One region of the Mesorhizobium sp. P170090 genome, then DNA from elsewhere that is predicted to be linked to it. Evidence: predicted binding sites of a transcription regulator. Region 1 holds the regulator's gene; each other region holds the start of a gene.
What was found. Region 1 encodes PhoB, which activates phosphate uptake and scavenging genes when phosphate is short. Its sites were predicted from a motif close to TGTCATNNANCTGTCAT; they were not measured.

Region 1 (4,507 bases):
TGGTGATCGCGACGGGGGTCAGGAACAGCGACTTGACGGTGTTGCCGCCAGGCGTGGTGAAGTCCTTGGCGCCGGCAATGTCGCCCGTCTTCTTGCCATCGGCAAGCTGCGAGGCGATCTCGGCGGCGTTCTTGCCGAGTTCGCGCGCGTCCTTCCACACCGACACCGTCTGCGTGCCGAGCGCGATGCGGTTCAGAGCGGCATGGTCGCCGTCCTGGCCCGAGACCGGAACCGTTCCGGCAAGGCCCTGCGCCGTCAGCGCGGCGACAACGCCGCCGGCTGTGCCGTCATTGGCCGCAACCACGGCATCGACCTTGTTGTCATTGGCGGTCAGGAACTGTTCCATGTTCTTCTGGGCATTGGCCGGCAGCCAGCCATCGGTATAGGCCTCGCCGACATTCTTGATCTTGCCCGAGTCGATGGCTTCCTTGAGCACTTCCATCGAGCCCGAGAACAGGAAATCGGCATTCGGATCCGAGCCAGAGCCCTTGATAAAGACATAGTTGCCCTCGGGCTTCGCCTTGAACACTTCGCGGGCCTGCATGCGGCCGACTTCTTTGTTGTCGAAGGTCAGGTAGAAGACGTCCTTGTTCTCGATCAGGCGGTCATAGCCGACGACCGGAATGCCTTCGTCCAGCGCCTTCTGCACCGCCGGGCCGATGGCCGACGCGTCCTGCGCCAGGACGATCAGCGCGTTGGCGCCTTGCGAGATCAGGCTTTCGACGTCGGTCAGCTGCTTGCCGGGATTGGACTGCGCGTCGGCGGAAATGTACTTGTCGCCGGCGGCTTCGATCGCCGTCTTCATCGCCGCCTCGTCCGTCTTCCAGCGCTCTTCCTGGAAGTTCGACCAGGAGACGCCGATGACCTTGTCCTTCGCCTGCGCGACCGAGACCAGCGTCAGCGACATGGCGGCGCCCGCCAGCATGGCGGCTGCAAATCTGTTCATGATAAACCCTCCCTGCGCCGCGCGCGGCGCGACAAAACTGGCCCGAAGGCCTGCACACAGAGGCTCCATTTTTTCGAGCCTCGAAAAAACACTGGTTCAATGATAAAGCGCTGTCAACATGGTTTCTGATGGCCTTGCCGAATTTTTTCGAGCTCCGCAATAAACAATGACAGGGCTGCCGGCGTCTGCCAATATTTGGCTGGTGCCGTCGAACGCCTTCACTATCATGAGGCGCGAGGAGGCCGGGAGGAAACAAATGTCGGTTGGAATCCGCCACGACGATCTGCGCCGTCGCAACCGCGCGATGGTGATTTCGGCCGTGCGCCGGGCCGGCCAGCCGTCGCGGACCGAGATTGCGGCGACCACCGGCCTCAGCCATTCGACCATATCGGCAATCTCGTCTGATCTGATTCAAGAAGGCATCCTGATTGAAGGCAAGCCTGGCGAGACCGGCTCGCTGAAACGCGGCCGGCCGCAGGTCGGCCTTGGCCTCAATCCGGAAGCGGCGGCGGTGATGACCGTGGTGCTGTCGCTGAACTTCCTCTCCGTCACCGTCATCGACTATGCCGGCCAGGTGGTCGCGGAAGAACAGCGCCGGCTCGACACGCTGACCATGCCGCGCGACGAACTGATCGGCGAATGCGTAGCAATCGTCCGGCGGCGTCTCGAGGACCCGGACCTGGACGTCCAGAGCATCGCCCGCATTGCCATGGGCATCCAGGGCATCACCGATTCGCAGGCGCGGGCCATGCTGTGGTCGCCAATCACGCCACTGACCGACATTGCCTTCGCCGACATGTTGGAAGCGGAATTCGGCATTCCGGCCACCATGGAGAACGACTGCAATATGATGGCGGTGGCGCTGCAATGGCGCCAGCCCGAGCGCTACCGCGACAATTTTATCGCCATCCTCTTATCGCACGGCATCGGCATGGGACTGGTGCTGAAAGGCGAACTTTTCACCGGCACCCATTCCTCGGGCGGCGAGTTCGGCCACATGATCCACCGTCCGGGCGGCGCGCTCTGCCGCTGCGGGCGGCGCGGCTGCGTCGAGGCCTATGCCGGAAACTACGCCATCTGGCGCAGCGCCAAAATGATGGGCGAGGATGCCGAGCCGGTCGATATCGGCGACGCTGATATGCGCGCACTCGCCGCGCGCGCCCGCGAAACCGACGGCCCGGAGCGCGAAGCCTATCGCAAGGCCGGCGAGGCGCTCGGCTTCGGCCTCGGCAGCCTGTTTGCGCTGATCGATCCGGCACCCGTCGCCATGGTAGGCGTCAGCGCCGCCGCCTTCGACTTGATCGAACCGGCATTGCGCGAAGCGATCGCCCAGACCGCCGGCGGCCAGCACTCGAAATCGATCTCCTTCGACACCGAGCCCAACGAGCTGCCGCTGATCCGCGAAGGCTGTGCCATGCGCGCGCTCGGCTTCGTCGATCAGGAGATTTTCGCGCCGGGCATTCAGGCCAAATCCGGCAAGCATGTCGCCTGAATGGCCGGCAACGGCGCGACGCGCAGCATCCTAGTCTTCCCTGATCGCGTAGCCGGCGCCGCGAATGGTACGGATGACATCCGGCATGCGGCCGTTGTTGACCGCTTTGCGTAAGCGCCCGACATGGACGTCGACGGTTCGCTCGTCGATATAGATCGTCTCGCCCCAGACATTGTCGAGCAGTTGGCTGCGCGAGAACACGCGGCCGGGATGGCGCATCATGAATTCGAGCAGCCGGAACTCGGTCGGTCCGAGCCTGATCTCGCTCTTCTTGCGGTAGACACGGTGCGACTCGCGGTCGAGCACGATGTCGCCGACCTTGAGCACGCTGGACAGCACTTCCGGCTTGGCCCGGCGCAGCAGCGCCCTCACGCGCGCCATGAACTCCGGCGTCGAGAATGGCTTGACCAGATAGTCGTCGGCGCCGGTGGACAGGCCGCGCACGCGATCGCTTTCCTCACCGCGCGCGGTCAGCATGATGATCGGCAGCCGCTCGGTTTCGGGCCGCACTCTAAGGCGCCGGCAGAGCTCGATGCCGGAAACAGCGGGCACCATCCAGTCGAGCACCAGGAGATCGGGCACGTTTTCCTGCAGGCGGATCTCGGCCTCGTCGCCGCGTGTCACCACCTCGACGTGATAGCCTTCGGATTCGAGGTTGTAGCGGAGGAGCACGCCTAGCGGCTCCTCGTCCTCCACGACCATGATGCGTGGCGCGATCATCGGCAGTTCACCCTCATCAGGCCGGCATGGCCATCGCCGTCTCGTCCTGCTTCGGACGATTGGCGGGCAGTTGCTGGCCGGTCAGCACATAATACGCATTTTCGGCGATGTTGGTGACATGATCGCCGATGCGCTCAAGATTCTTGGCGCAGAACAAGAGATGCGTGCAGGCGGTGATGTTGCGAGGGTCTTCCATCATGTAGGTCAAGAGCTCACGAAACACGGACGTGTATTTGACGTCGATGCGCTCGTCGTCATTCCTGAGTTTTGCAAGCGCTGCCGCATCGGTGGCGGCATATTCCTCGACGACGCCTTGCACCTGGATCAGCACCAGCTGCGCCATGGCGTCGATGGAGTGCGAGAGGTCGCGCGGCGTGACGCTCAAGCCCACGGTGCCGACGCGTTTGGCGATGTTCTTGGCGAGGTCGCCGATGCGCTCGAGGTCGCCCGCCATGCGGATCGAGCCGACCACGGCACGCAGATCGTTGGCCATCGGCTGACGCTTGGCGATCAGCGTGATGGCGCGGTCGTCCAGTTCGCGCTGGCGCGCATCCATGATGGCGTCGTCGGAAACGACACGCTGTGCCAGCGCATTGTCCGAATTGAGCAGCGCCCTGGTCGAGCCGCTGACCATCGAGCCTGCCAGATCGCCCATGTCGCGGATCAGCTTGCTGATCTGCCCGAGCTCTTCATCGAAGGAGGCGACGGTATGTTCACCCATGATCTTGGTCCTCGTGCCTGAAAATTCACCCGCCGGACGGCTCAGCCGAAGCGGCCGGTAATGTAGTCCTGGGTGCGCTTGTCGTCGGGGTTGGTGAACATCTTGTCGGTGGCGCCCTCCTCGACGAGATAGCCGAGATGGAACATCGCCGTGCGCTGCGACACGCGCGCCGCCTGCTGCATCGAATGGGTGACGATGACGATCGTGTAGTTCTGGCGCAGCTCGTCTATCAGCTCCTCGACACGGGCGGTGGCGATCGGATCGAGCGCCGAGCAGGGCTCGTCCATCAGGATCACCTCCGGCGACACGGCGATGGCGCGCGCGATGCACAGGCGCTGCTGCTGGCCGCCGGACAGGCCGGTGCCGGGCTCCTGCAGGCGGTCCTTGACCTCGTTCCAGATCGCCGCCTTCTTCAGGCTCTGCTCGACGATCTGGTCCATGTCGGACTTGCGCTTGGCCAGCCCATGGATGCGCGGGCCGTAGGCGACGTTCTCGTAGATGGACTTCGGGAACGGGTTGGGTTTCTGGAACACCATGCCGACGCGTGCGCGCAGTTCGACGACATCGATGTTCTTGTCGTAGATGTCGTCTTCATCGAGCGTGATCTTGCCGGTCACCCGCGCCGAAT
Region 2 (4,507 bases), 120 kb from region 1:
ATCGCGCGCCATGGCCTGGCGCAGTTCGTGCTCCATCACGCGCCGGTCTCGCGCCTCGGCGCCCATCGAGGCCTCGAAGTAACGGTAAGTGTCCTTGCCCTCGGCCTTGGCGCGGTAGAGCGCGGTGTCGGCGTGGCTGACCAGGAGTGTCGGCTCATCGGCGTCGAGCGGATAAAGTGCAATGCCGATGCTGGCCGACACCAGCCCGCCACCGACCGACAGCCGGTTTTCCTCGCGCATGGCCGCCAGCACCGCCTCGGCGATGCGGCCGGCCGCCTGCGGATCGGGAAGGTTTGGAGCGATGATGGCGAACTCGTCGCCGCCGAGACGCGCCAGCATCTGTCCGTGGCGGAGCACGGCGGAGGCGCATAGCGCCACCTTCTGCAGCATGGCATCGCCGGCGCCATGCCCGAACAGGTCGTTCACTTCCTTGAAGCGGTCGAGGTCGAGCAGCAGCAGCGCAAGATGCCCGCCCTTGCCGCCGCGGTCCATTGCGGCAATTTCGGCCTCGAGCCGGCCGGAGAAACTGCGGCGGTTGGGGAGCCCGGTCAGCGGGTCGAAATGGGCGAGGCGCAGTATCTCCTGCTCGGCCTTCCTGCGTTCGCGGATGTCGCGCACGGCGACCACGCTGTGCCGCTTGCCGCAATAGTCGATGCTCCTGGCGATAAGTTCGACGGGGATGGTGGCGCCGTCATGGGCTCTGAGCTCCGCTTCCTGTGCCTGTCCGCTGCAGTCGGACATGCCGGCCGCGGTGCGTTCGCCGAAGAGGTCGCCAAGCAGCATCGCGTTCAGCACTTCCGGCGCAATGCCAGTTAGCGCGGCGATGCTGTCATTGGCGCTGACGATGCGGGCGCCGTCGCATACGATCAGGCCCTCGACGGCGGCGTTGGCGAGGCCGTGCATGCGCTCGGCCTCGATCTTGTGACGACGGAAGCGCAGGTCGATCCACAATGCTGCGGCTGAAAGCACCAGGATAGCCAGGCTGACAGCAGCGGCGGCGAAGGCCTGCGACATCGGTTCGACCGTGAACTGCGATATCTCGATGGAGGAGTCCGGGAAGATCGACACCGCGCCCATCGCGATGAAGTGCAGGCTGCAGATCGCCAGCGTCAACAGGATGGCGGCGGCGATTGTGGCCTGCATGGACGGCCGTCGCAACACGACCAGCAGCGCCAGCGCGGCGAGGGTGACGCCTGTCAGCACCGAGACGCCGACCAGCAGCGGGTTCCAGACGATGCGCCCTTCGACCTCGAAGGCGGCCATGCCGATATAGTGCATGGCGGCGATACCGGCGCCGAGGACGGCGCCGCCGACCAGAGGGTAGTCGATGCCCCGGCGCAAGGTGGCGATCCACATGCCCGCGGCGGTCAGGGCGACGGAACCGGCGAGCGAAAGCGCCGACATTTCCGCATTGTAGGCGTTGGGGATTCCGGGAGAAAAGGCAAGCATTGCGATGAAATGCGTCGCCCAGATACCGAAGCCGGTGGAAGTGGCTGCTATCATCAGCCAGGTATAGCGGTTGCGCTCGCTCGAGCGGTCGACATGGCGAAGCAGGTTGACCGCCGAGAAGGAAGAAATACCGCAAATGAGCGCTGCCAGTGCGACCAGTCTCAGATCGTGCTCATGCACGATACAATTATAGACCGTCAGCATCTCGCCCCACCTGCTCTCCCACAGCAATCAAGCCGTCCACTTGATTAGTATGTCGCGCTTGACGAAGAATCGGTTATGCGAACTACAACTACAGCGGGTTTTTCGGGTTGTACCTTGCGGCGATCCTGTCTCATTCCAGACAGGGTCACAGCAGCGCTTGGCGCGATGCCGCTCTACCGATCTCGATCTGGCCGAGCGCCGGTATGGCGGCCGCATGGTACAGGTGCGTGGCGCTGTCACGGGGGCCCTTCATGCATCGCCGGCGGTCGGCGATCGTCGCAGGCCCACCGCGCCCATGTATCGCTGAGCCGGCTTGGCATTTCTCTCTGTCCTCGTTGCAGAGCGAGGGGGCGCGAAGTTAGCCGGGTATGAAATTCACGAAACAGCAACAAATCCGTTGTCCGATTGTCATCAGCGACACATATTGCCTTTGCGGGAGTGCCCCTTTCGCCAATGACAAACGGGAGATGAAACATGAAGTTGTTCGGCTTTGCGGCCGGTGTTGCCGCCACCTTGACCCTGCTTTCCACCACCTCCGCCTTCGCCGCCACCCAGATCAGTTGGTGGCATGCAATGACCGGCGCCAATGCCGAGGTGGTCGACAAGATCGCCAAGGATTTCAATGCCAGCCAGAGCGACTATGAAATTCTCCCTGTTTTCAAGGGCACCTATCCCGAAACGCTGAATGCCGGCATCGCTGCCTTTCGTGCGGGGCAAGCGCCCGATATCATCCAGGTGTTCGACGTGGGTACCGGCGTCATGATGGCCGCCGAAGGTGCGATCAAGCCGGTGGCCGATGTGCTGACCAGCGCCGGCGTGACCTTCGACAAGAGCCAGTATTTGCCCGGCATCGTCGGCTACTATTCGAAGCCGGACGGGACCATGCTGTCCTTCCCCTATAATTCCTCGTCGCCCATCCTCTACTACAACAAGGATATCTTCCAGAAGGCCGGGCTTGATGTGAACAATCCGCCAAAGACCTGGAACGAGGTGTGGGAAGCCGCCAAGAAGATCAAGGCGAGCGGCGCCGCTTCCTGCGGCTATACCTCGACCTGGTTGACCTGGATCCACCTTGAGGCCTTCGCTGCCTGGAACGACGTTTCCTATGGCACCAACCAGAACGGACTTGCCGGAACCGACGTCGAGCTCAAGATCAATGCGCCGATCTTCGTCAATCATTTCCAGGCCCTCGCCGACCTGGCCAAGGACGGCACCTTCAAATATGGCGGCCGTACATCCGAAGCCAAGCAGATCTTCCTTGCCGGAGAATGCGGCATCTTCACCGAATCGTCGGGGGGTCTCGGTGACATCGTCAAGTCGGGCATGAACTACGGCATCGGCCAGCTTCCCTATGATAGTGACGCCAAGGGCGCGCCCCAGAACACCACGCCGGGCGGCGCCAGCCTGTGGGTGTTCGGCAACAAATCGGACGAGGAATACAAGGGCGTCGCGGCGTTCTTCTCCTACCTGTCCAAGACCGAAGTGCAGGAGTATCTGCACCAGAAGTCGGGTTATCTGCCGGTGACGCTCGCTGCCTATGAGGCGACGAAGAAGTCCGGCTTCTATGACAAGAATCCGGGCCGTGAGACGCCGATCCTGCAGATGCTGGGCAAGGCGCCGACCGAGAACTCGAAGGGCGTGCGCCTCGTCAACCTGCCGCAGGTGCGCGACATCGAGAACGAGGAGTTCGAGAAGATGCTGGCCGGCCAGCAGACTGCGCAGCAGGCGCTCGACAACGCGGTCGCACGCGGCAACAAGGCGATTCAGGAAGCGATCGGAAATTGAAGCGATTTGTCAGTTGAACCTCGTCCACGCGGACCCGCGTGGACGACTTCCTGAACAGCGAGGGAACCACACTGTCTCCACGCGTCGTCTTTCCCAACAAGACCCTGCCTTACCTGCTGGTGGCGCCGCAACTCGCCATTACGCTGATCTTTTTCTACTGGCCGACGGGGCAGGCGCTCTACCAGTCGATGCTTAGGGAAGACCCGTTCGGGCTGAAGAGCAAGTTCGTCGGGCTCGCCAATTTTCGCAAGGTGCTGGCCGACCCGGCCTACCTCAACTCGATCAAAGTTACGCTGGTGTTCTCTCTGGCGACCGCGATGGTCGCCATGGGTGTGGCCCTGTTGCTTGCCGTCATGGCCGAGAAGGTGGTGCGCGGCAAAGGCCTTTATCGCACGCTGCTGATCTGGCCGTATGCGGTGGCGCCGGCGATTGCCGGCATGTTGTGGCTGTTTCTGTTCAACCCCTCGATCGGTTCGCTGGCCTACGCCTTGAGAGGTCTCGGCATTGCCTGGGATCCTTTGCTTAACGGCAACCAAGCCATGATCCTGCTGGTGTCTGCGGCTGCCTGGAAGCAGATCAGCTACAATTTCCTGTTCTTCGTCGCCGGGCTGCAGGCGGTGCCGAAGACGTTGATAGAGGCGGCGGCCATGGACGGCGCCGGGGAGACGAAGCGCTTCTGGACCATCGTCTTCCCGCTGCTCGCGCCGACGACCTTCTTCCTGCTGGTCGTCAACACGGTCTATGCGCTGTTCGACACTTTCGGTATCGTCCATGCCGTCACCGGCGGCGGGCCGGGCAAGGCCACCGAGACGCTGGTCTACAAGGTCTACAATGACGGTTTCGTCAATTTGATCCTCGGCGATTCGGCCGCGCAGTCGGTCATCCTGATGGTCATCGTCATCTCACTCACGGCCATCCAGTTCCGCTATGTGGAACGCAAAGTCCACTACGGTTGAGCGCGAGCGATGATTGGTCAGTCCCCGCTTCGCGCCCTCATCGCCCACGCCGTGCTCATCCTGGGCATCCTGATCGTCGCTTTCCCGATCTACTACACCTTCGTTGCCTCCAC
Region 3 (4,507 bases), 1.4 Mb from region 1:
GGTCCGGTTGCCGGCAAGACCATCGCCTGGACCGGCGACGGCAACAACGTGCTGCATTCGCTGCTCGAAGCTTCGGCGCGGTTCCGCTTCAACCTGAACGTCGCAGTGCCGGAAGGCAGCGAGCCGGCGCAAAAGCATATCGACTGGTCGAAGAGCAATGGCGGCAAGCTGCACTTCACCCGCTCGCCCGAGGAAGCCGTCGACCAAGCCGACTGCATCGTCACCGACTGCTGGGTGTCGATGGGCCAGGAACACCGCGCCCGCGGCCACAATGTCTTCTCGCCCTATCAGGTCAATGCGGCGCTGATGGCCAGGGCCAAGCCCGACGCCCTGTTCATGCACTGCCTGCCGGCGCACCGCGGCGAGGAAGTGACCGACGAGGTCATCGACGGTCCGCATTCGGTGGTCTTCGACGAAGCCGAGAACCGGCTTCACGCCCAGAAGGCGGTTTTGGCCTGGTGTCTGGGCGCTTGATCTCCAGGCGCTTGATCTCCAAGCGCTTGATCCGGGGCGGCGTGATGCCTATTTGCGCCGCATCACGCAAATCAAGCGCGTTTGGACGCATGCACCCCTCCGGGCCGCATGGCCGCGCCCTGGAGCTTTGTCATGTTGGAAACGCATCAAGTGACTGAACATCACCCCAAACTCGGCGAGTTCGGCTATGCCGGCGACGATCATGTCGTACCCTTCGAGGTCGGCCCGCTCGACGTGCGCGGCCGCACCGTGCAACTCGGGCCGATGCTCGACGCCATCCTCAACCGTCACGACTATCCCGAGCCGGTCGCCCGCCTGCTCGCGGAAGCCTGTGTGCTGACGGTGCTGCTCGGCACCTCGCTCAAATTCGAAGGCAAGTTCATCCTGCAGACCCGCACCGACGGGCCGGTCGACATGCTGGTCGCGGATTTCTCCACGCCTTCGTCATTGCGCGCCTATGCGCGTTTCGACGCCGACCGGCTGGAGGCCCTGGTGGCCGCAGGCCAGACCTCGCAGCAGACGCTGCTGGGCAGCGGCGTTTTGGCGCTGACCATCGACCAGGGGGCGCACACGCAGCGCTATCAGGGCATCGTCCAGCTCGACGGCGAGACGCTGGAAGACGCCGCGCGCACCTATTTCCGCCAGTCGGAGCAGATCCCGACCGACCTCAGGCTGTCGGTGGCCAAGCTGCTGACGCCCGGCCCCGGCGGTGCGCGCGAGCAGTGGCGCGCCGGCGGTATCCTGGCGCAGTTCCTGCCGCAGTCGCCCGAGCGCATGCGCGTGCCCGACATTTCGGGGGGCGACGGCGATCCGCGCGACGTGATGAACGAGCCGGCCGACAATTCTTGGCGCGAGCTGGTGGCGCTGCTCGGCACCATCGAGCCGACCGAGCTGATCGACCCGACCATCGGCGCCGAGCGGCTGCTCTACAGGCTGTTCCACGAACATGGCGTGCGCGTCTTCGGCGGCGTGCCGGTTGCCGACCAATGTTCCTGCTCAAGGGACAAGATACGCGGCATCCTCGAGGGGTTTTCCGCGCAGGAAATCAAGGACAGCACCGAAGATGGCGGCATCCACGTCGCCTGCGAGTTCTGCTCGAAGCAGTACGACTTCGACCCGGCGGAGTTTGCAGCTCAGTAGCATCTCTACCTTCTCCCCGTTCACGGGGAGAAGGTACCCGAAGGGCGGATGAGGGGCAGCGCGAACTTTGGTGAATGGCCGCGCATAGCCTAGGTCATGTGCGTGGAAGATAACCTCATGAGTTTGGCGCTGCCCCTCATTGCCCTGCCGGGCATTTCTCCCCGTATAGTGACGGGGAGAAAACCCCTAATTCACCGTCCGTCGGGTCCCCGGCAGATCCAGCGAAAACGCGGGAATAGCGACGTCGAACGTCTCGCCCTTTTTGTTGCGCATGGTGTAGTGGCCGACCATGAAGCCGGACGGCGTCGATAGCGGGCAGCCTGACGTGTATTGATAGCTGTCGCCGGGATTGAGCTCAGGCTGGTCGCCGACCACGCCGGCGCCGCGCACTTCCTCGACCCGGCCGCTGCCGTCGGTGATGTGCCAGTAACGCGACATAAGCTGCACGAAATCGTCCGACTGGTTGTCGATCGTCACCTGGTAGCCCCAGACATAACGGTTCTCCGCCGGGTCCGAGCGGTCCTCCAGGTAAAACGGTCTGACCTGCACTTCGATGTTGCGCGTGACGGCGCGGTACATGGGCTGCTCCGGTTGCGCGGCAGGGAACATTTGTCGCGCCATGCGGTTTGATACGCGCAGAGCGGCATGTCCTGCCAGCCTCAAAGCGCAGGTGCCGACAAACAATTGTCATTTAAGTGACACATGACAATGTTGGTGTGCGCAAACCTTGCCGGCGACTCAAGGCCCATCTGTCGACTGACAAAGCAGCCGCGAGCGGCCTTTCCGGAGTGACCAGATCTCGATGGAACCAGCTCTCACAGCCGCCTTCGCTTCCTCCGCTTTGCTTCTTTCCAATCTCGCCAGCATCCTGCTTGCATCGTCGAAGCTGAAAGCGCGCCGTCTCATCCCTCCGCCGTCCAACGAGCAGCCGCCGGTCTCGATCGTCGTGCCGTCGCGCGGCGTGGAGCCGTTCACACAAGAGACGCTGCAGCGAGCTTTCTCGCTTGACTGGCCGATCTACGAACTGATCTTCTGCGTCGCTCACGCCGACGACCCGGTCGTCGAACTGATAAACAGGGCGATCGTCCTGTTTCCCAACGTGCCGGCCCGGCTGCTGATCGGCGACGACCGCGTCAGCAGCAACCCGAAGCTCAACAACTGCGTCAAGGGCTGGGAAGCGGCGCGCTATCATTGGGTTATTCTGGCGGATTCCAACGTGCTGATGCCTAGGGATTACGTCCAGCACCTGATGGCGGCCTGGCGGACCAATACCGGGCTTATCTGCTCGACGCCGATCGGCTCGCGGCCGGATGGCTTCTGGGCCGAGGTCGAATGCGCGTTCCTCAACACGCTGCAGGCGCGCTGGCAATATGCCGGCGAGGCGCTTGGCCTCGGCTTTGCCCAGGGCAAGAGCATGCTGTGGAACAAGCCGATGCTCGATACCAGTGGCGGTATCCGCGCGCTGGCCGCCGAGATCGCCGAGGATGCTGCTGCAACCAAGCTGGTCAACGGACTGGGCCTGCGCGTCAATCTCGTTGCCTCGCCTTTCGAGCAACCACTGGGGCAGCGCCGACATGCCGACATCTGGTCGCGCCAGGCGCGCTGGGCGCGGTTGCGCCGCGTCACCTTCCCGCTGTTTTTCGCACCCGAGATCCTGACCGGCGTCGCCGTGCCGTTGGCGATGGCGCTGGTGGCGGCCGCAAGTGCCGGCATCAGCCTGCCGGCCACGGTGTTGGCCGTGCTGACGGCGGCCTACATTCCCGAATGCGCGCTGGCCGCGGCCAAGGGCTGGCATCTGTCGCTGCGCATGGTCCCGGCGATGATGGTCCGCGACATGATGCTTCCCGCCATCTGGGCGCGCGGCTGGCTGAGCGGCGCCGTCGACTGGCGCGGCAACACCATGACCATCGGCACCAAGACGGCCGAACTGGAAGAGGTTTCGTCGGGAGCGTGACGCCTCGCGGCCTACCCGGCTGCCTTCAGCGCCTGCGCAACGTCCTCCAGCAGATCGTCCGTATCCTCAAGACCGACCGACAGCCTGAGCGTTCCCGGCCCGATGCCAAGCTCGGCGCGAGCTTCGTCGCTGAGGTTCTTGTGCGTGGTGGTCGCCGGATGGGTGATCAGGCTCTTGGCGTCGCCGAGATTGTTGGAGATCAGCACGATGTCGAGCGCGTTCTGCAAGGCGAAGGCCGCCTGCTTGCCGCCCTTGACGTCGAGGCAGATCAGCGTCGATCCGCCCGTCATCTGCTTCTTGACGATGTCGGCCTGCGGGTGGTCGGCGCGGCCGGGATAGATGACGCGGGCGATTTCCGGCCGTCCTGCCAGGAAATCCGCGATCTTGGCCGCGCTTTCCGTCTGCTGGCGCACCCGAACCGGCAGCGTCTCCAGGCCCTTGAGCAGCGTCCAGGCGTTGAACGGCGACAGGCTCGGGCCGGTGTGGCGGAAATAGTCGTGCAAATTCTCGTCGATCCATTTCTTGTCCGACAGGATGATGCCGCCGAGACAGCGTCCCTGGCCGTCAATGTGCTTGGTCGCGGAGTAGACGACGATATGGGCGCCGAGCTGCAAGGGCTTCTGCTGCAAGGGCGTGGCAAAGACATTGTCGACGATCAGCCTGGCGCCGATCGAGGTGGCGAGCGCCGCCACCGCTGCGATGTCGACCACTTCCAGCGTCGGATTGGTCGGGCTTTCCAGGAAGAACAGTTTCGTGTTCGGCCGCACCGCCTTTTCCCAGTTGGCGATGTCGGTGCCGTCGACCAGCGTTGCCTCGATGCCGTATTTCGGCGCCAGCGTCTCCACCACCCAGCGGCAGGAGCCGAACAGCGCGCGCGCCGCAACGATATGGTCGCCGGCCTTGGCGCTGCACAGGAGCGCTGCCGTCACCGCCGCCATG
Region 4 (4,507 bases), 3.4 Mb from region 1:
TCGCGATCCGCTTTCGGCCTCGCTTCGCGGACGCCGATGGCGTAAGAGGCGCCCATGGAAAACAACCGATTTGAAACACCCGTGACCGTTAAGTCGGGCACGGAGGGAAGCACTCAGCTCTTGCGTACGGTGCGCGAGGCTTCCGATTACCTGCTCAACAGCTGGCCCGGCAAGCGCAGCCCCAAGCACCGCGAAGCGCTGCAGGCCTGCCATGACGCGCTGGCCGGCGACAAGCCGGCGATGATCGCAAGACGCGCCTTCATCGCCGCCGCGCGCGAGGTCAACGTCTTCGTCAGCGACAAGGCCCCGGCCTGATCACATCGGCCTGATCAGACCGGCATTTTGCCAGGATCCGGCCCGTTTCGTGGGCCGGTGATCCTGTCTTGCCTATTTTTCTGTTTCGGTGTCGGTTTTCGAACTTGCCTCGTTCTCAGGCTCGGCGCGCTCCTTGGCCGCGACCTTGGCGGCGAGCTTCTCCGCCTTCTTGGCGGCCTTCTGCCGGTCGCGCTCTTTGCGTTCCTGACCGTAATTCGGTGGTCGAGCCATATCGTTTCCTTTCGCTGTGCCTGATCCTGCCTAGAAGCATTGGCCGGCAAACACAACAGCGCCGCGAGGGCAGATGCCAGCGGTTCTGGACTTGCGTGATGGCGAACACAATGGTTTAGAAAAGGCTGCGGGACAGTTGCTGGAGCCGCCGCCGACCGATTTCGAATCAAAACGACCGATGGCCACGCTTCAAAGAAACGCACAGAAGCTGATCTACTATGCGCGCAACGCCATGCGCGACATCGCGCCGCCGGTTCTTTTCCGGCGCCGGCTCGGCCGGCTGCTCGATCAGGCCAGGCTTTCCGACGCATCGGTCCGCCAGCGGCTCAATTACTACAACACGCTGCGGGAGCCTTTTAGCCCCAGCCCCGAGGCCGTGCCGGTCAGCCGGCTGCCGTCGGACCGCAGCATGTACTATTACGATCTGAAGGAGTTCACCCGTTATTTCGACCCAGATCTGCGCATCGACCTGGAATTCGGCGACGTCATCGAAGTGCCGAAGATGCCGTCGATCGTCAAGGACCGGCCGATAGCCGGCGACAACGGCAACGGCGTCCTGTTCAAGCTGAACAAGTTCCGTCATTTCTACATGCCGGCCGACGATGTCGCCTTCGCCGACAAGCATCCGCTCGTCGTTTGGCGCGGCGAACTCAACAATCCGATCCGCACCTTGTTGCTGGATGCAGCCCGCAATCTGCCGTTCTGCGATGTCGGCACGCCGAGGGCGACAGCACCTGCGGAATACCGCAAGCCCTATCTCAGCATCGATCAGCAGCGCCGCTACCGCTACATCATCTCGCTCGAAGGCAATGATGTCGCGACCAATCTGAAATGGATCATGAGCTCGAACTCGCTCTGCCTGATGCCGCCGCCGACTTACGAGACCTGGTTCGCCGAGGGGCAGCTCGAGCCCGATGTCCATTATGTGCCGCTGGCGCCCGACTTCAGCGATCTGGCCGAGCGGGTGCATCATCTCGAGCAGCATCCGGCCGAGGCCCAGCGCATCGTTGCGGCGGCCAACGCCTATTGCCGCAAATTCGCCGACGAGCGGGCCGAGCAGGCGATCTGCCTGCTCGTGCTCTACAAATATTTCGTGCTCAGCGGCCAGATCGAGCCCGATCCGCAGGTCTGGCGGTTTATCGCGGGCTAGCGGCTTCCGGCGCCCTTAAGTCAGATGACGCTGCGGTCCATAACCAGATCGGCCGGGCCGAAGCGGTCCTTCGCCGTAAACTGCTGGTGCCAGTAGGGATAGAGCACCGGCGGCCGGCTGACGGCATCGAGACGCTGGCGTTCATCAAAGGACAGCGTCAGGCTTGCCGCGGCGAGATTGTCTTTCAACTGGGCCTCGTTGCGTGCGCCAATCACCAGCGAACTGACGGCCGGCCGGCCAAGCAGCCAGGCCAGCGCCACCTGGGCCGCCGAGACGCCGCGAGTGGCGCCGATGTCGACCAGCACGTCGACGATCCGCCACAGCCGGCCCTCGTCGCGGATCGGCGGTTCCGACCAGCCGCCGATCTGGCGCGCCGTCGGACTGTCGCGGCGGTATTTGCCCGACAGCAGGCCGCCGGCGAGCGGGCTCCACACCAGCACGCCAAGGCCCTGGTCGACCGAAATCGGCAAGAGCTCATACTCGGCCTCGCGTGCTTCCAGCGTGTAGTGGATCTGCTGGGTGACGAAACGCGGCTGGTGCTGGCTGTCGCTGATGCCGAGCGCCTTCATGACCTGCCAGCCGGAATAGTTGGAGCAGCCGACATAGCGGATTTTGCCCTGGGCAACCAGCGTGTCGAGCGCGGAGATGGTTTCCTCGAGCGGCGTCGCGCCGTCCCATTCGTGCAGGAAATAGATGTCGATGACATCGGTCCTGAGGCGCTTCAGGCTCTTCTCGCATTCGCGGATCAGATGATGGCGCGACAGGCCTTCGTCATTGGGGCCCTTGCCGATCCGCATGCGCGCCTTGGAGGCGATCAGCACGTCGTTCTTGCGCTTGCCGCCGAGCGCCTCGCCGATGATCTCTTCCGACAGACCGTTGGAATAGACATTGGCGGTGTCGATGAGATTGATGCCGGCATCGATGCAAGTGTCGATGATGCGCGAGGCCTCCGCGAGATCGGAATTGCCGACGGCGGCGAACGGCCCGCTGCCGCCGAAGGTCATGGTTCCCAAGGTCAGCGCCGAAACTTTCAAGCCGGAACGGCCAAGCGTGCGGTATTCCATGTCAGATCCTCGTAGTTTTGGTGGGGAGGCGGTTTTAGCAGGAAAGGGCGGGGAAGCCCGAAGGGGTCCGCCAATTGTAGGACAATTTGAGCGGCTTGTCGCCATCCCAGGGCGATGGATCGGCAATGCTCGCTGGTTTGCAGTGATGACCGGCTGGCCGGCGGCTTGCAATAAAACCGTCATTGGCGGCCTATATCGAGTCGGCTCAGGGTTTCATGCCAGCCGGCAAGCGGAGCAGTGGAAATGACCGAGTTGAAGCAGAATTCTCCGGCCAGGGATTGGCTGGAAGCCGAACTCGCCGACATGCTCGACGAGGACTATGAGCTTGAAATGTCGGAGCCGGCGCTGTCGCTGGAGATCTCCAAGATCTACAAGAACGCGCATCCGCCGTCGATCGACCGCATGCAGTATTTCCGCGACCTGATCGGCTTGCAGTCGGAACTGATCAAGCTGCAGTCCTGGGTCGCCTACCACAAGAAGAAGCTGGTGGTGGTTTTCGAAGGACGCGATTCCGCCGGCAAGGGCGGCGTCATCAAGCGCATCACCCAGCGCCTCAACCCGCGCATCTGCCGCGTCGTGGCGCTGCCGGCGCCGACCGAGCGCGAAAAATCGCAGTGGTATTTCCAGCGCTACGTGCCGCATCTGCCGGCCGGCGGCGAGATCGTGCTGTTCGACCGCTCCTGGTACAACCGCTCCGGCGTCGAGCGGGTGATGGGCTTTGCCGAACCCGATCAGGTCGAAGAGTTCTTCCGCGACGTGCCGGAGTTCGAGCGCATGCTGGTCCGCTCCGGCGTCACGCTGGTCAAATACTGGTTCTCGATCACCGACGAGGAACAGCAGATGCGCTTCATGATGCGCATCCACGACCCGATGAAGCAGTGGAAGCTGTCGCCGATGGACCTGCAGTCGCGCGTGCGCTGGGAGCAGTACACCAAGGCCAAGGAAGAGACGTTTGCCCGCACCAACATCCCAGAGGCACCGTGGTACATCGTCGAAGGCAACGACAAGAAGCGGGCGCGGCTGAACTGCATCGACCATCTCCTCAAACAGCTGCCCTATGAGGACGTGCCGCACGAAGAAATCACGCTGCCCGAGCGGGTGTTCAACCCGGAGTACGAGCGCCAGGTCCTGCCGCGCGAGCTTTACGTGCCGGAGAAGTATTGAGCACTTTTCCTTCTCCCCGTTTCACGGGGAGAAGGTGCCCGAAGGGCGGATGAGGGGCAGCGCCGGCATCGACGAATGGTAGTGTGCTGAGAGTTCTGCAAATTCGCTGAGAGGGGGCGGTCATGGCAGGCTGGTGATTGTTCACGTCACCTGATTCCCGCGAAGGAACGCCACCATGACCAAGACTGAAGTTAAGACCGCCAGCGCTGCCGTCAAAGACATTTTGCTTTCGAACCCGGATGGATTGCACGAAGTGCTCCGTGCGGTGATGCAGGAGGTGCTTGAGGCCGAGATGGACGAGGCGCTGGGTGCCTCGAAGAGCGAGCGCACGCCCGAACGGCTTGGCTATCGCTCGGGCTATTACGGCCGTACCCTTGTGACGCGGGTCGGCAAGCTCGAGCTGCGGGTTCCGCAGGACCGGGCCGGGCGCTTCTCCACCGAGCTGTTCGAGCGCTACCAGCGTTCCGAGCGGGCCTTGGTGGCGACAATGGCGGAGATGTATGTGCAGGGCGTGTCGACCCGCAAGGTGAAGGCGATCACGGAAGAACTGTGCGGCCATGCCTTCTCGGCCTCGTCGATCTCG

Region 2: ugpB (sn-glycerol-3-phosphate ABC transporter substrate-binding protein UgpB) is a predicted target of PhoB. The motif match lies at 2,049-2,065, and genes of this name have one in related genera.
Region 3: AC3EML_RS07990 (ceramide glucosyltransferase) is a predicted target of PhoB. The motif match lies at 2,300-2,316, and genes of this name have one in related genera.
Region 4: ppk2 (polyphosphate kinase 2) is a predicted target of PhoB. The motif match lies at 2,927-2,943, and genes of this name have one in related genera.

What each region holds. Positions count from the first base shown of each region.
Region 1 covers NZ_JBYNWH010000001.1:192,812-197,318, forward strand. The annotation lists gene xylF (D-xylose ABC transporter substrate-binding protein) at 1-946, opposite strand, end outside; gene AC3EML_RS00960 (ROK family protein) at 1,203-2,438, shown strand; gene phoB (phosphate regulon transcriptional regulator PhoB) at 2,469-3,158, opposite strand; gene phoU (phosphate signaling complex protein PhoU) at 3,175-3,879, opposite strand; gene pstB (phosphate ABC transporter ATP-binding protein PstB) at 3,921-4,507, opposite strand, start outside.
Region 2 covers NZ_JBYNWH010000001.1:72,460-76,966, reverse strand. The annotation lists gene AC3EML_RS00360 (bifunctional diguanylate cyclase/phosphodiesterase) at 1-1,653, opposite strand, end outside; gene ugpB (sn-glycerol-3-phosphate ABC transporter substrate-binding protein UgpB) at 2,128-3,438, shown strand; gene ugpA (sn-glycerol-3-phosphate ABC transporter permease UgpA) at 3,510-4,394, shown strand; gene ugpE (sn-glycerol-3-phosphate ABC transporter permease UgpE) at 4,404-4,507, shown strand, end outside.
Region 3 covers NZ_JBYNWH010000001.1:1,635,505-1,640,011, forward strand. The annotation lists gene argF (ornithine carbamoyltransferase) at 1-474, shown strand, start outside; gene AC3EML_RS07980 (Hsp33 family molecular chaperone) at 583-1,614, shown strand; gene apaG (Co2+/Mg2+ efflux protein ApaG) at 1,801-2,193, opposite strand; gene AC3EML_RS07990 (ceramide glucosyltransferase) at 2,417-3,568, shown strand; gene AC3EML_RS07995 (O-succinylhomoserine sulfhydrylase) at 3,580-4,507, opposite strand, start outside.
Region 4 covers NZ_JBYNWH010000001.1:3,592,465-3,596,971, forward strand. The annotation lists gene AC3EML_RS17200 (DUF982 domain-containing protein) at 82-315, shown strand; gene AC3EML_RS17205 (hypothetical protein) at 388-546, opposite strand; gene AC3EML_RS17210 (glycosyl transferase family 90) at 725-1,696, shown strand; gene AC3EML_RS17215 (aldo/keto reductase) at 1,717-2,760, opposite strand; gene ppk2 (polyphosphate kinase 2) at 3,004-3,924, shown strand; gene AC3EML_RS17225 (IS256 family transposase) at 4,100-4,507, shown strand, end outside.